4 regions of the Bacillus sp. DTU_2020_1000418_1_SI_GHA_SEK_038 genome follow, and region 3 is predicted to be linked to each of the others. Evidence: predicted binding sites of a transcription regulator. Region 3 holds the regulator's gene; each other region holds the start of a gene.
What was found. The regulator Rex, encoded in region 3, represses fermentation and respiration genes when NADH is low (regulators of the CRP and FNR family bind a similar motif). The targets are predictions, from matches to a motif close to TTGTGAAATATTTCACAA.
Positions count from the first base shown of each region.

Region 1 (3,215 bases), 1.1 Mb from region 3:
TCCAAGCTGGGGCATTTTCAAGCCGTTATTTAATGTTACAAAATTCATTATTCATTTCTCCTGTCTAATAAATTCTCCTGCTTATTAAGCTAACAATATGTACGTTAAATATCACATTACTATTGTAAAATAAAAATTTGCCATTTTCCAATATTTACTCATAAAATGGCAGAATTCTAATTTGATTATTAAAAATTTACGAAAATAATATACTATTATTCTGCCCATAAAGTGTACAATGTAATAAAAGGGAATTATTGGTCAATACGAATGATTAAAAAAGGAGGTTTGGTTATGGGGAAGATGACAAAACCGGAACGAAGCTGGGCTTTTTATGACTGGGCCAACTCCGCCTATTCTATTGTTGTCGTAACAGCTATTTTTCCTTTATATTTTAAGTCTGCAGCAACAGACGCGGGGATTTCTGCTTCAGCCTCTACAGCTTATTGGGGCTATGCGAACTCATTTGCCACATTAATCGTATCCATTCTAGCACCATTACTTGGTACAATAGCAGACTTTAGGGGATTCAAGAAAAGGTTTTTCACATTTTTTGCTTCACTTGGTGTGATTTTTACATTACTTTTAGCGGTAGTCCCAAATGATCAATGGCTGATTCTTTTAGGATGTTTTGTTTTGACCTCTGTTGGATTTGCGGGAGCGAATATATTCTATGACGCTTTCCTAGTGGATGTAACGAGTGAGGACCGAATGAATCGTATTTCTTCAAATGGCTTTGCTCTAGGATATATTGGGAGTACCATCCCGTTTATTATTTCAATTGCTATTATTTTATTGTCTCAGCAAGGGATTATCCCACTATCAGTTGGAATAGCTAGCCAAATCGCATTTGTCATTACTGCTCTATGGTGGGGTCTATTTACCATCCCAATGTTAAAGAATGTTGAACAGAAGTATTATGTAGATCGTGTTCCGAATCCTGTAACAACTAGTTTTAAAAAGCTGTTTGCAACACTGAAAAATATTAAGGCTTACCGTGCATTATTTCTGTTCCTAATCGCTTATTTCTTTTATATTGATGGCGTCCATACGATTTTAACGATGTCAACGGCATATGGGTCTGATTTAGGTATTGGTGCCTCTACATTATTAATTGTTTTGTTTCTAGTTCAGGTAGTTGCAGCTCCATTTACCGTTTTGTTTGGAAAAATGGGGCAAAAGTTTAGTGAAAAGAAAATGATTATTGTCGCCATATTTGTTTATATTTGTATTTGCATTTATGCCTATTTCCTGAAAACTGCCATCGATTTTTGGATACTTGCGATGCTTGTAGCCACTGTACAGGGGGGAATACAGGCGCTTAGCCGTGCGTATTTTGCCAAGCTCATTCCTAAGGAGTCATCAAATGAATTCTTTGGCTTTTATAATATTTTTGGCAAGGTTGCAGCCATTGCGGGACCAACTTTAGTAGGTGCTACTGCACATATTACTGGGAATACAAACAGTGGTGTTTTCAGTTTAATCATCTTATTTATTATTGGTGGAATCCTTTTACTGCGTGTACCAAATCAAGCAAAGTTTAATTCAGAGCACTAGGTGTAATTCGTAAGATAAAGCTTAATGAAAGGGGCTGGTATTCCATTTTGAGGAATGCAGCCTTTTTACTTTTTCATATTCCACCTGTAAATAACATTTAAGCTATGAATATATAAAAATCCAATTGAAATTATATAAATTTAGGCGTATAGTAGTTTTTGGGATGACTGAGGGATATGAAATTATTAATTAGCTTTTTAGTGATTATTATAACGTAAATATGCTTTGATGCTTTGTATTGTGAAATATCACACAAAATGGAATTTTCCTTCAGTTTATTGTTAAAATTTTTTAAATTGTAAAGGGGAAAGAGGACATGACTGCAACGCTTACTCAACAAAAGCCTGAACAAGAACTTGTGTCATATAATCAAGACAAGCTTGATGTACTTGATCAGCTTTTAAAACCTGAGGTACAGGAATCCTTGACAACATTAGTAGAGCAGCTTCCTAAGCTTACTGAGCTTGTCAACATCTTAAATAAGTCTTATGACTTTGCACAATCTGTGACAACTGATGAAGTATTAAAGAATGATATGATTGGTGCAATTACTGAAATGGCAGGACCTATTAAGGATTCTGTTAAAAATATTGCAGCTACTGCTATTGAAGCAAAAGACCGTGCGGAAGAAAGCCATGAAGTTATTGGGTTATTTGGCGTTTTAAAAATGTTAAAAGATCCTCAAGCTCAAAAGCTTTTCCGTTTCGTAAACGCTTACCTTCAAATTACATCAGAGAAGGAAGCACAAAAATAGGATAGTTTCTTTAATACAACTAGTAAGGACGGGATAATACATGTCAAAACATATTGTGATCTTAGGAGCAGGCTATGGCGGAGTTCTTTCAGCTTTAACTGTTCGCAAATATTTAAATAGTGATGAAGCCTATGTTACTGTTGTGAATCAATACCCGACACACCAAATTATTACTGAACTGCACCGCCTTGCAGGTGGAACTATTGCAGAAAAAGCTATTTCTATGCCTTTAGAAAAGCTTTTCAAAGGTAAAGATATTAACTTGAAAATTGCTAAGGTTGAATCTTTCTCAGCTGATGAAAAAGCAGTTAAGCTTGATGATGGTTCAACTTTGAAATATGACACACTCGTTGTTGCTCTAGGAAGTAAAACTGGTTACTTCGGTATTCCTGGACTAGAGGAAAACAGCATGGTACTAAAATCAGTTGATGATGCTAATAACATTTACAATCATATTGTTGGCAAGATTGAAGAATACAGTAAATCTAAAAATGAAGCAGATGCTACGATTGTTATTGGCGGCGGTGGTTTAACTGGTGTTGAACTAGTAGGTGAAATCGTTGATAATATGCCTAAAATCGCAAAAAAATATGGGGTAGATCCGAAAGAATTGAAAATCAAGCTTGTTGAAGCTGGTCCAAAAATTCTTCCAGTTCTGCCAGACCATTTAATCGAACGTGCAACAGCTAGCCTTGAAGCACGTGGTGTAGAATTCTTGACAGGTCTTCCTGTAACAAATGTAAATGGCAATGAAATCGATCTTAAAGACGGTTCAAAAATTATTGCAAACACATTTGTTTGGACAGGCGGCATTCAAGCACTTCCAATTGTTGAACAGTCTGGACTTGCATGTGATCGCGGTCGTGCAACCGTTAATGAATATCTTCAATCTTCTTCTCACCCT
Region 1 covers NZ_CP135435.1:1,612,572-1,615,786, forward strand. Annotated here, with positions in the region: gene RRV45_RS07990 (aldo/keto reductase) at 1-48, opposite strand, end outside; gene RRV45_RS07995 (MFS transporter) at 295-1,557, shown strand; gene RRV45_RS08000 (helical membrane plugin domain-containing protein) at 1,874-2,311, shown strand; gene RRV45_RS08005 (NAD(P)/FAD-dependent oxidoreductase) at 2,352-3,215, shown strand, end outside.
Region 1: the regulator Rex is predicted to act here: its motif matches at 1,796-1,813, upstream of RRV45_RS08000 (helical membrane plugin domain-containing protein).

Region 2 (3,215 bases), 2.1 Mb from region 3:
TTAGGAAGCTCGTTGGATTTTTCTAAATTGACTGCGGGCAAAAACCTTATGCTCAAGTCGATTTGCCATGATCCCAGCACAAACGGCAAGAACAATATCCTTTGGCAATGGCACAACCATCCACATCCAAGCCATTTTATAAGTAAATCCATCCGGAGCAGCTGCCCAAAGCTTATAGGCAAAATACATCCAGTTTGTGCCAATAACATAATTAATAACCATTCCAATTAAAGCTGCACTAATATAAACGGGGATACTCTTTTTCATTTCGATGATTTTTCCAGTTACATAGGCTGTAAGAATGTAAGAGAGAATAAAGCCAAAAGTCGGGCTAATTAAGGATGACATACCTCCGCCAAATTTAGCAAATACTGGCGCACCTGCAAGACCGACAAAGGCATAAACGGCCATTGAAATGGCTCCTAGCCGGCTGCCTAAAATAGCTCCAGATAATATGGCAACAAATGTTTGCAACGTAATCGGTACACCGCCTATAACCATAAAGGGAACAAATGTAGTTATATTTGCTCCTACACACATCAAAGCTACAAACATACCAGCAAGCGTTAAATCAATGGTTCTTAATCTCTTTTTCATTTCCCTATCCTCCAAACATTATTAGTAAATATAAATCAAGGATAATGGCTAACCTAAGTATATGTCAACTTATTTTATTTTTAGTTAACATATAAAACTATCATAGGGAGATTTCCAATTTGTAAAAGGATGTTCATCTTCTGTTCATATTAGAAGCTTATTATAAGAAAATGAGGGGGAAAACTTCAAAGCTCTTATTGATGTTAGCCTTTCCTAATATATAGAACCCGTTGTATATTATAAATTGGGATTTGATTTAGAATGAATCGGAAAAAATACAAATTGGAGATGGAAAATATGAACAATTATAGTAAGCTATTATTAAGACTTTCAGCACTATTTGGATTTATTGGCGCTTTCTTAGGGTCACATATGGCTGGGGCAGGGGATTATGCGTTCAGACCTATTCACGCCCATATACTTGTTGTTGGCTGGTTAACACTATTTGCATGGGCAGTATACTATAAAGTATTTTCCCCGAAAATTGGAATCTTAGCAAAGCTTCATGTATATACTGCTATTATCGGTTCTATCGGATTAACAGGGGGCATGGCTCTCTATATATTTAAACCTGCATTTCTTCCAAGTGCCGTCAACACGATTCTCTACATTGTTGGTGGGTCCATCTTATTGCTAAGCTTCTTATTATTTTTCTTTTTAACTTTTACAAAGGAAGAAAAAAAGGCAAGGCAAGCTATCTAATAGCTTGCCTTGCCCTGCAACCATAGACTAGGATGATGCGATTTCTGATCTAGTAGATTTTCCTTTCATTTGGTTTCTGATAATAGGAATAATGTAGCGGTCTATTCCGATTTTCCCAGCATTATATCCGGCGATTAAAATGAATATTGTTAATAATATCATTTGCGGGTTTGTACTTATTGTTCCTGAAAACATAAAGGCAAAGTTCATAATGATTCCAAAAAATGCAGCAGCAGTCGTTAAGCAGCCAAGAATTAAACCTAATCCTACTAATAGTTCTCCCCATGCAACTAAAAAGCTAAATAGACCTGCATTTGGAAGGGCAAATCCTTCTAAAAAGCTAGCCCACCATCCTTGTACCGTTGGATTCTCCCCTGAGGCTTTCGCGATGGCTCCTTGTAAATATCCAGAAGCATCAAATCCATCTGTAACTTTATGGTATCCCGCCCTGATCCAAGAATAACCAAGATACAATCGAATAATAGTCAAAAATCCAGCAGATAATTGATTTTCTCTTAACCAATTAACAAACATACATATCTCTCCCAACTTTTTGATGAATACATGAATATAGTAGCAAAAATATCCCTATATTTAACATTTCTGTGATCCATTTCACGTAAATGTAAATAAAATGTGAAAATTTCAAGAAAAATGTTTATTTATAGAGGGGATTGGTTTGTCAAGAAATATTAATGCTTAATTTTGACTAATTTATGAAATTTTTATTGAAGGCTGACAGCTTTTAAATTATAATTATTATTATAAATATATTTAAATTTTGTGTATAAAAGATCGATAGAAGGTGTGATAGAAATGGTTCGTACGGCAATTGCAGGGATCGGTGGATTTATTTTAGTTTTCATTGAATCTTATATTGTTATGGTGTTAAAAGGGTATTATTCAATTGATTTTGGCGGTATGGCGCCTTTTATTTCTGTATGGGCAATGAATGCATTTCTAGTTTTCGCAATCCTCACACATCTTAAGCTATGGTATGAAAATAGGGAATCAGCAGTTGAGAAGCTTCAATAGATAATCAAATCCCAGAAAACAGTGTCCAATAGGGGCATTTTTTTTTGCTTATAAATAAATCCGTGAATTAATTATTTTGAAATAGGAAGCAGTGGACATTCTATACTATAAAAATACTGAATTTTTAAAGTTTTTCCTTTACATTATGCAAGATATAGTGTTAAATTATAATATTATTTAGGATAATTAAATAATATTTATCAATTAAAATATGTATAAAATTTGAAAAAGAAATGTGGAGGGATTAAACGTGGCAGATCTACGCAGTAATATGATAAAACAAGGATTTGATCGTGCGCCTCACAGAAGCTTACTTCGTGCAGCAGGTGTTAAAGAAGAGGACTTTGGAAAGCCGTTTATTGCGGTAGTCAATTCATATATTGATATAGTTCCAGGACATATTCACTTACAAGAATTCGGTAAAATTGTGAAAGATGCTATCCGTGAAGCAGGTGGAGTTCCGTTTGAAATGAACACGATCGGTGTCGATGATGGGATTGCGATGGGGCATATTGGAATGAGATATTCTTTGCCAAGCCGTGAAATCATTGCAGATTCTGTTGAAACAGTTGTTGCAGCACATTGGTTCGATGGAATGGTATGTATTCCTAACTGTGACAAAATTACTCCTGGAATGATGATGGCGGCACTTCGCCTCAATATCCCAACAATCTTCGTCAGCGGCGGACCGATGAAGGCAGGAACAGACAGTGCAGGTAATCCGCTCGACTTAACATCTGTATTTGAAGGGGTAGGAGCTTTCCAATCAGGTAAAATTGATGAAGCAAGATTACTAGAAATTGAGCAACTCGCCTGTCCTACTTGCGGGTCATGCTCAGGGATGTTTACTGCAAACTCCATGAACTGTTTAGCGGAAGGGC
Region 2 covers NZ_CP135435.1:2,637,202-2,640,416, reverse strand. Annotated here, with positions in the region: gene RRV45_RS12990 (biotin transporter BioY) at 1-597, opposite strand; gene RRV45_RS12985 (hypothetical protein) at 895-1,299, shown strand; gene RRV45_RS12980 (DoxX family membrane protein) at 1,327-1,833, opposite strand; gene RRV45_RS12975 (hypothetical protein) at 2,116-2,334, shown strand; gene ilvD (dihydroxy-acid dehydratase) at 2,585-3,215, shown strand, end outside.
Region 2: the regulator Rex is predicted to act here: its motif matches at 1,903-1,920, upstream of RRV45_RS12980 (DoxX family membrane protein).

Region 3 (3,215 bases):
TAATGCGGTCGCCTTGAGCAACTTCAAGGGCTACACGCTCACCGTTCTCAAGAACGCGGCCAGTTCCGACAGCAACTACATTGCCTTCTTGAGGCTTTTCTTTTGCAGTGTCCGGCAAAACGATGCCGCTTGCAGTTTTTTCTTCAGTTTCAACAAGCTCGATAATAATTCGATCACCTAGTGGCTTTAACAAGTGAAACAACCTCCTCAATAAATATGTAAATTTTATTTATTAGCACTCTCATCTAGTGAGTGCTAACACAATTATTATATTAATGAATCTGCTGTATATTTGCAAGAGTGAAGCTCAAATTTTTTGTAAAAAATATTTAAGATGGGCCACTTAACTTTTACAGACATTGCCAAATGATAGTTTATCCTTAAAATCCAGGCAGCAAACCATCTTTTTAAGTCTACAATTTGAAACTTGGACCTTTTTACGGGTAAAATGAGGATTGGTATACACAATGGATAAGGAGATAAAATATTGAGAAAAGAATATTGGTATATTCTCATTGCTTATATAGGGATGCAATTATCTAGTTTAATCGGGGTTCCGTTCATAGCGTTTTGGGGAACACTATACGGCAAAAGCATGGCTGACATGGAAACCATCGCTGTCACTTCTTGGATTGTCATTAGCTTTACAATCACATTAATTATTACGTTGGCACTCCTCCGAAAAGAAATGAAGGAAAGCCTTTCATTGAGAAATGCAACGTCTGCCGGATCTTCCATAGCTTGGGCCATTGGTGGAGTATTCCTTGCTTTATTTGCGCAATCTATTGCCGCCAATATAGAAAATTTAATTGGAATTGAAATGGGCTCAGAGAACACACAACAAATTATTAGACTTATTCAAGCATCACCCTTAGTCGTTGTTGTCAGCTCTATTATTGGTCCAATTCTAGAGGAAATTATCTTCCGAAAGATTATTTTCGGAACGCTTTATCAGAGGCTGAACTTTTTTCTTTCTGCCTTAATAAGTTCTGTTATTTTTGCTCTTGCTCACTTTGAGTTTGAACATATTCTTTTGTACTCAGCGATGGGCTTTACCTTTGCTTTCCTATATGTGAAAACAAAGCAAATTCTAGTACCGATTTTTGCGCATGTGGCTATGAATACACTTGTCGTCATTATCCAATTTAACAGAGAAAACATTGAAAACTGGATAAAAGAAGCGGAAAAAATGCAAAGCTTTATTGGAGGATTTTTATGAGAAGGACACCATTGTTATCAGGCATCATCTATATTATTCTAGGGATCCTCTTTACTTATATCGCGATCCAAAACATTCAAAGAAACGAAGGCTGGGGAATATTTACTTACTTTCTAATTATTATCGCAACCTTTGACTTAGGTACCGGCCTGCGGATGGTTGCAATTCATTTCAAAATTATCAATAACAAACAAAGAAAATGAGCACATGAATAGTGCTCATTTTCTTTGTTTAGCTTATTCTTCCTCTGCAGGATAATGCTTAAGAAAGTATATAAGCGACTGCAGCTCTACAGCTAAATCAATATGATGGATTCTGATTGAGGACGGTACAGATAAACGGGCAGGAGTAAAATTCAAAATTCCATTTATACTGCTTTGGACAATTCGATCAGCAATAGGTTGTGCTGCAGGAGCGGGAACAGTTAAAATCGCGACTTGAATTTGTTGGTCCTCGATTACTTTTTCCAGATCACTCATATGATAAATTGGTACATCACCAATGAATGTCCCAACTTTTCCCTCGTCTACATCAAAGGCTACTTCAATTTTCGTATTATTGTTTTTGAGGAAATTATAGTTTAAAAAGGCAGTGCCTAAATTACCAACACCAATAAGGGCTACTTTCGTTAATTCATCCTGATCTAACGTTTTCCGAAAAAAGGTTAGTAAATAATTTACATTATAGCCATATCCTTTTTTCCCTAAAGCTCCAAAGTAGGAAAAATCCCGCCGAATTGTAGCAGAATCAACCTTTACTGCTTCACTTAATTCTGCAGAAGAGACTCTTTGTTTCCCAGAAGCATGCAAATTTTTTAAGAATCGATAATATAAAGGAAGCCTTTTGGCTGTTGCTTGTGGAATTTTTAATGACTCATTCGCCATTATCTTATCTCCTCTCTTACGTTTGCTCAACACATTGTGACAAATGTTTAATTATTTAGGAGCTTTATTTCATTTATAATCAATAGATTATAATCTGGAATCCCTTTTAAAATCTCCATTTTTTCCGCCTGTTTTTTCTACTAAATAGGTTTTGCCAATGACCATCCCTTTATCAACTGCCTTACACATATCATAAACTGTTAATGCACATACGGATGCAGCTGTTAACGCTTCCATTTCAACTCCAGTATTCCCCTTTGTTTTGACAGTAGCGGCAATGAGCAGTGTATATTCTTCTTGATCGAGGCTCCATGAGAACGAAATATCTACTCCTGTTAATGGTATTGGGTGACACATTGGAATGATTTCCCACGTCTTCTTGCACGCCATCACTCCCGCGACTTGTGCAACCGCGAGTACATCACCTTTTTTCATTTTATTAGAAGTGATTTTTTCATATATTTCTTTATTAACTGTAATACTGGAATGAGCAATCGCAGTTCTCGCCGTCACCGATTTCTCGCTTATGTCGACCATCTTTGCTCTGCCTTCTTGATTAAAATGGGTAAAATCAGACATTTAAAACACCTCACAACAAAATCATACACTATTTTTAGGCAAATGTGTAAAACACTTCACAATAATTCTTGTCCATCCTCACATACATTGCCCAACAAATATGAATGAGTTACACTTATTCTATAAAGTGAAACTTCAATCAGTGGGGGTTTTCTTCATCCCCCATTGATTGTTAGTTGCGGCCCACAGGATGTGGGTCACACAGACGTTGCCACAGGATGTGGCGTTCTTAGTCTGTGTTCCTAAATTCGGGCATTTACGGGCTGTTGATCCCCCACTTAGTAATTTTTGCTTACTCAACTTCTTAAAGTGGGGGTCTTACAGCCCGTTAATCTGCGATAAAGCTTGAGGTGAACAAAATGATTTTATTACAAGTCAATCAATTAATAAAGAACTTTGGTGCTGAAGTTATATTATCGAATATAAAGCTTGAAGTACAAACTAGAGATAGAATTGCCCTTGTGGGACGAAACGGAGCAGGTAAATCCACGCTTTTAAAAATGATCGCCGGCCAAATGTCTTATGATTCTGGT
Region 3 covers NZ_CP135435.1:506,693-509,907, reverse strand. Annotated here, with positions in the region: gene groES (co-chaperone GroES) at 1-193, opposite strand, end outside; gene RRV45_RS02725 (CPBP family intramembrane glutamic endopeptidase) at 488-1,219, shown strand; gene RRV45_RS02720 (YdiK family protein) at 1,216-1,422, shown strand; gene RRV45_RS02715 (redox-sensing transcriptional repressor Rex) at 1,456-2,103, opposite strand; gene moaC (cyclic pyranopterin monophosphate synthase MoaC) at 2,191-2,682, opposite strand; gene abc-f (ribosomal protection-like ABC-F family protein) at 3,042-3,215, shown strand, end outside.

Region 4 (3,215 bases), 1.0 Mb from region 3:
ATAGCTCACTTTTCGGCAAAAAAGCAAAATCCGGTCCAAATTTCTCCGCTGGCATACAATAAGTGCACCGAAAATTACAACGATCAATTACCGATATCCGCAGATCTCTTAATGGCCGATTGTATTGATCTTTAACGATTGATTTTTCCATCCTATCAACTCCATTGAGGGTGACCTCTTTTGAAACATTGTAGCATACAAAATAACTTAATTAGGACTTTCAGTTAAATTTAGTTAAAAAAGCCAAAGAGGGTGACTTAGCAATTGGACAGACATTTAACTCACATAATACTTTATATAATATGCTCTTACAAGAAATTATATACAGTGTGCAGAGTGAGTGAAGACCGCCATTCGGAGTCACCTTTTGATTCAATTTTTAAGATGTTGCTTTTTTTCTTAATGCTTTTGGAATGTATACGCAGAAAGGTTCACTTTCCATATAATCTCCTGTGACTGCATAGGCCCGGGAACGTGAGCCGCCGCAAACATATCTAAATTCACATACTCCGCACTTGCCCTTATATGCATCAGGGTTTCTTAAGTTTTTGAAAACCGGTGATTCCCTATATATTTCAGCTAAAGGCTGTTCCCTTACATTTCCTGCTTTAATTGGAAGAAGCCCGCTCGGGTAGACATCTCCAATATGAGAAATAAACACGAAGCCATTGCCGTCATTAACACCTTTAGGAGCCCGTCCAAGACCATCTATAGATCCAGTTAATCCTTGTTGAGTCAGAGCATCTAAATATTGAATATCACCGTTTTGTGCCTGCTCCTCTCTCATTTTATTCTGAATAACAACACGGCGATAATGCTGGGCTGCAGTTGTTTTTATATCGAAGGACACCTTTTTACTTAAATCATATAGCCACTTAAATACTTTTTCATGTTCAACAGGTGAAATCATATCGCTTTCCTGTCCTCTTCCAGTCGGAACTAGGAAAAAGACACTCCAGAGAACACATTTCAAATTTTCTACGACCTTCGCCATTTCATCCAAGTAATCAATATTGTAACGAGAAATAACTGTGTTAATTTGAACAGGAATTTCAAGCTCATGCAAATACTTAATTCTTTCGATCGTTAAATCGAACGACCCTGCTGTTCCGCGAAAATGATCATGTATTTCGGGCGTAGGACCATCAAGGCTAAATGCCCAGCGTGATAAACCCACTTCCTTTGCTTTCTCAATCGCTTCCTTTGTCACATTTGGGGTTGCACTAGGAGTCATTGAGACACGGACACCTTTTTCCACTGCATACTTCGCAATATCAAAAACATCCTCTCGCATCAATGGGTCACCACCTGTAAAGACAAGCATCGGATTATTCATTTCATAGATTTGATCAATTAATGCCTTTCCTTCCTCAAAAGATAATTCGCGGGGATCTCTTCTATATTGAGCTTCAGCCCGGCAATGAAGGCATTTTAACTGACAAGCTCTTGTTAATTCCCAAATTACAATAAAAGGATCTTTATTAAAATCGCGGCTAAAGGACATTAGAATCCTTCCTCTCATATTCACTATTTCCATTGAAGGATATTTATCTAAATATTGATTGCAATCGTATTATAAGGGAAAATGCAAAATAAAATAGTGAGAAATCTCACATTGAGGATCATTAAAGGAGGAGGAAAATTCTAATCCAGTCAAATTAACTTGCTGGATTGGAGTATTTTAACAGGATTTTGACTAAACAACGAAACCTGTCCAGTAAACTGATTATTTCGGACTGGTTCCTAACTGTACACCATAAGCTGACCAATAAGAAAAAAAACAGCAAGAGCATAAGCCCCTGCTGTTCTATGATATCGTAATGACTTCATATTTGGATGCTAGATCAATAAAGGCTGGCATCCCGCTAATTTTACCGGCAATTAATTTAGTTTGCACTTCGTAATAGTCTACACAAGTTTTGCAGGCAATTACTTCTACTCCCTTTTCCTCCAGCTCTTTAAGATGAACGGAAGCAAAGGATTGTTCAGTTAATGCAAATACACCGCTATTCATGCAAAAAATTGCTGCAGGTAATTCCTCTCTTTGCTTTAACAATGTAAAAAAGGTTTCAAGGACGCCTTCACCAAGCTCCTTATCCCCTTTTCCAAGCTGATCAGAGCTAACTAGAATGACTTTATTCTTCATCAGCCTCTCACCTCTAACGAACCCCTAAAGCAATCTTCGCATATCGAGACATTCTGTCTTTTGACCATGGCGGATTCCAGACTATATTTACTTCCGTCTCTTTCACTTCTGGAATATCTGCTAGAGCACTCTTTACGTTTTCTACAATTGTTCCAGCAAGAGGACAGCCCATTGACGTTAAAGTCATATCAACGGTCGTCTTTCCCTCTTCATCCATCTTAACATCGTAAACTAATCCAAGATTAACGATATCCACACCAAGTTCTGGGTCAACTACTAGCTCTAGAGCACCCATAATACTGTCTTTTACTTCTTGATCCATCTGCTATAACACTCCTTCTTCTATGTTTCTAATTATTATCTTATCAAAAACAATCTTGAATATAAATGACGGGCATCACATCAGGCAGTAAATTTACTTTATAAATAAGTTTCAAACCATTTTACTGTTTCTATAACCCCTGTCGTACTCACCTTATGACCAGCTTTCTCATCAATAATAAATGAAAGATTTTCCGGTTGTTTATCGTATAAAGGTTTAATCGTTTCATAAAAATGAAAGGCAGGTGAGTAAGGAACGACCGAATCCTGTTTGCCATGCCAGAATAGCAATGGTCTATTTCTAAGTTTATCAGTCTGCTTACTTAAATCAAGTTCTCTAATTTTGTTCATCAGATGAGCAATTTCATCCTTTGTGAGTGGAATGTCAACTCCATGACGTTGAAGTTCATCTATTTGGTGCAAGGCAAACTTCTCATAGTAAGGCATTCCCATTAAGCTTGCCGCCACTTTTATCCAAGGGTATTGAGTAAGTGCACCTAATGTGACAATTCCCCCCATTGAAGTCCCAACAACACCTACTCTGCTGGGGTCTATCAATTGCTCGTCTTCGAAGGAACTTTTTACGATATCCAGTTCTTCGATTGTTCGGATGATGATCTCCCAGAAATGTAAATTCAGTTCGTTTCCCGACAGTCCAGTACTTCTTTCACCATGGTATAGTGCTTCAGGAAGGATAACACGAAACCCTTTTTCAGCTAGTAAGTAAGCATAGTACAGATTAAATTCC
Region 4 covers NZ_CP135435.1:1,521,850-1,525,064, reverse strand. Annotated here, with positions in the region: gene moaA (GTP 3',8-cyclase MoaA) at 1-151, opposite strand, end outside; gene RRV45_RS07575 (TIGR04053 family radical SAM/SPASM domain-containing protein) at 380-1,504, opposite strand; gene RRV45_RS07570 (DsrE family protein) at 1,808-2,146, opposite strand; gene RRV45_RS07565 (metal-sulfur cluster assembly factor) at 2,160-2,468, opposite strand; gene yjfP (esterase) at 2,567-3,215, opposite strand, start outside.
Region 4: the regulator Rex is predicted to act here: its motif matches at 1,599-1,616, upstream of RRV45_RS07575 (TIGR04053 family radical SAM/SPASM domain-containing protein).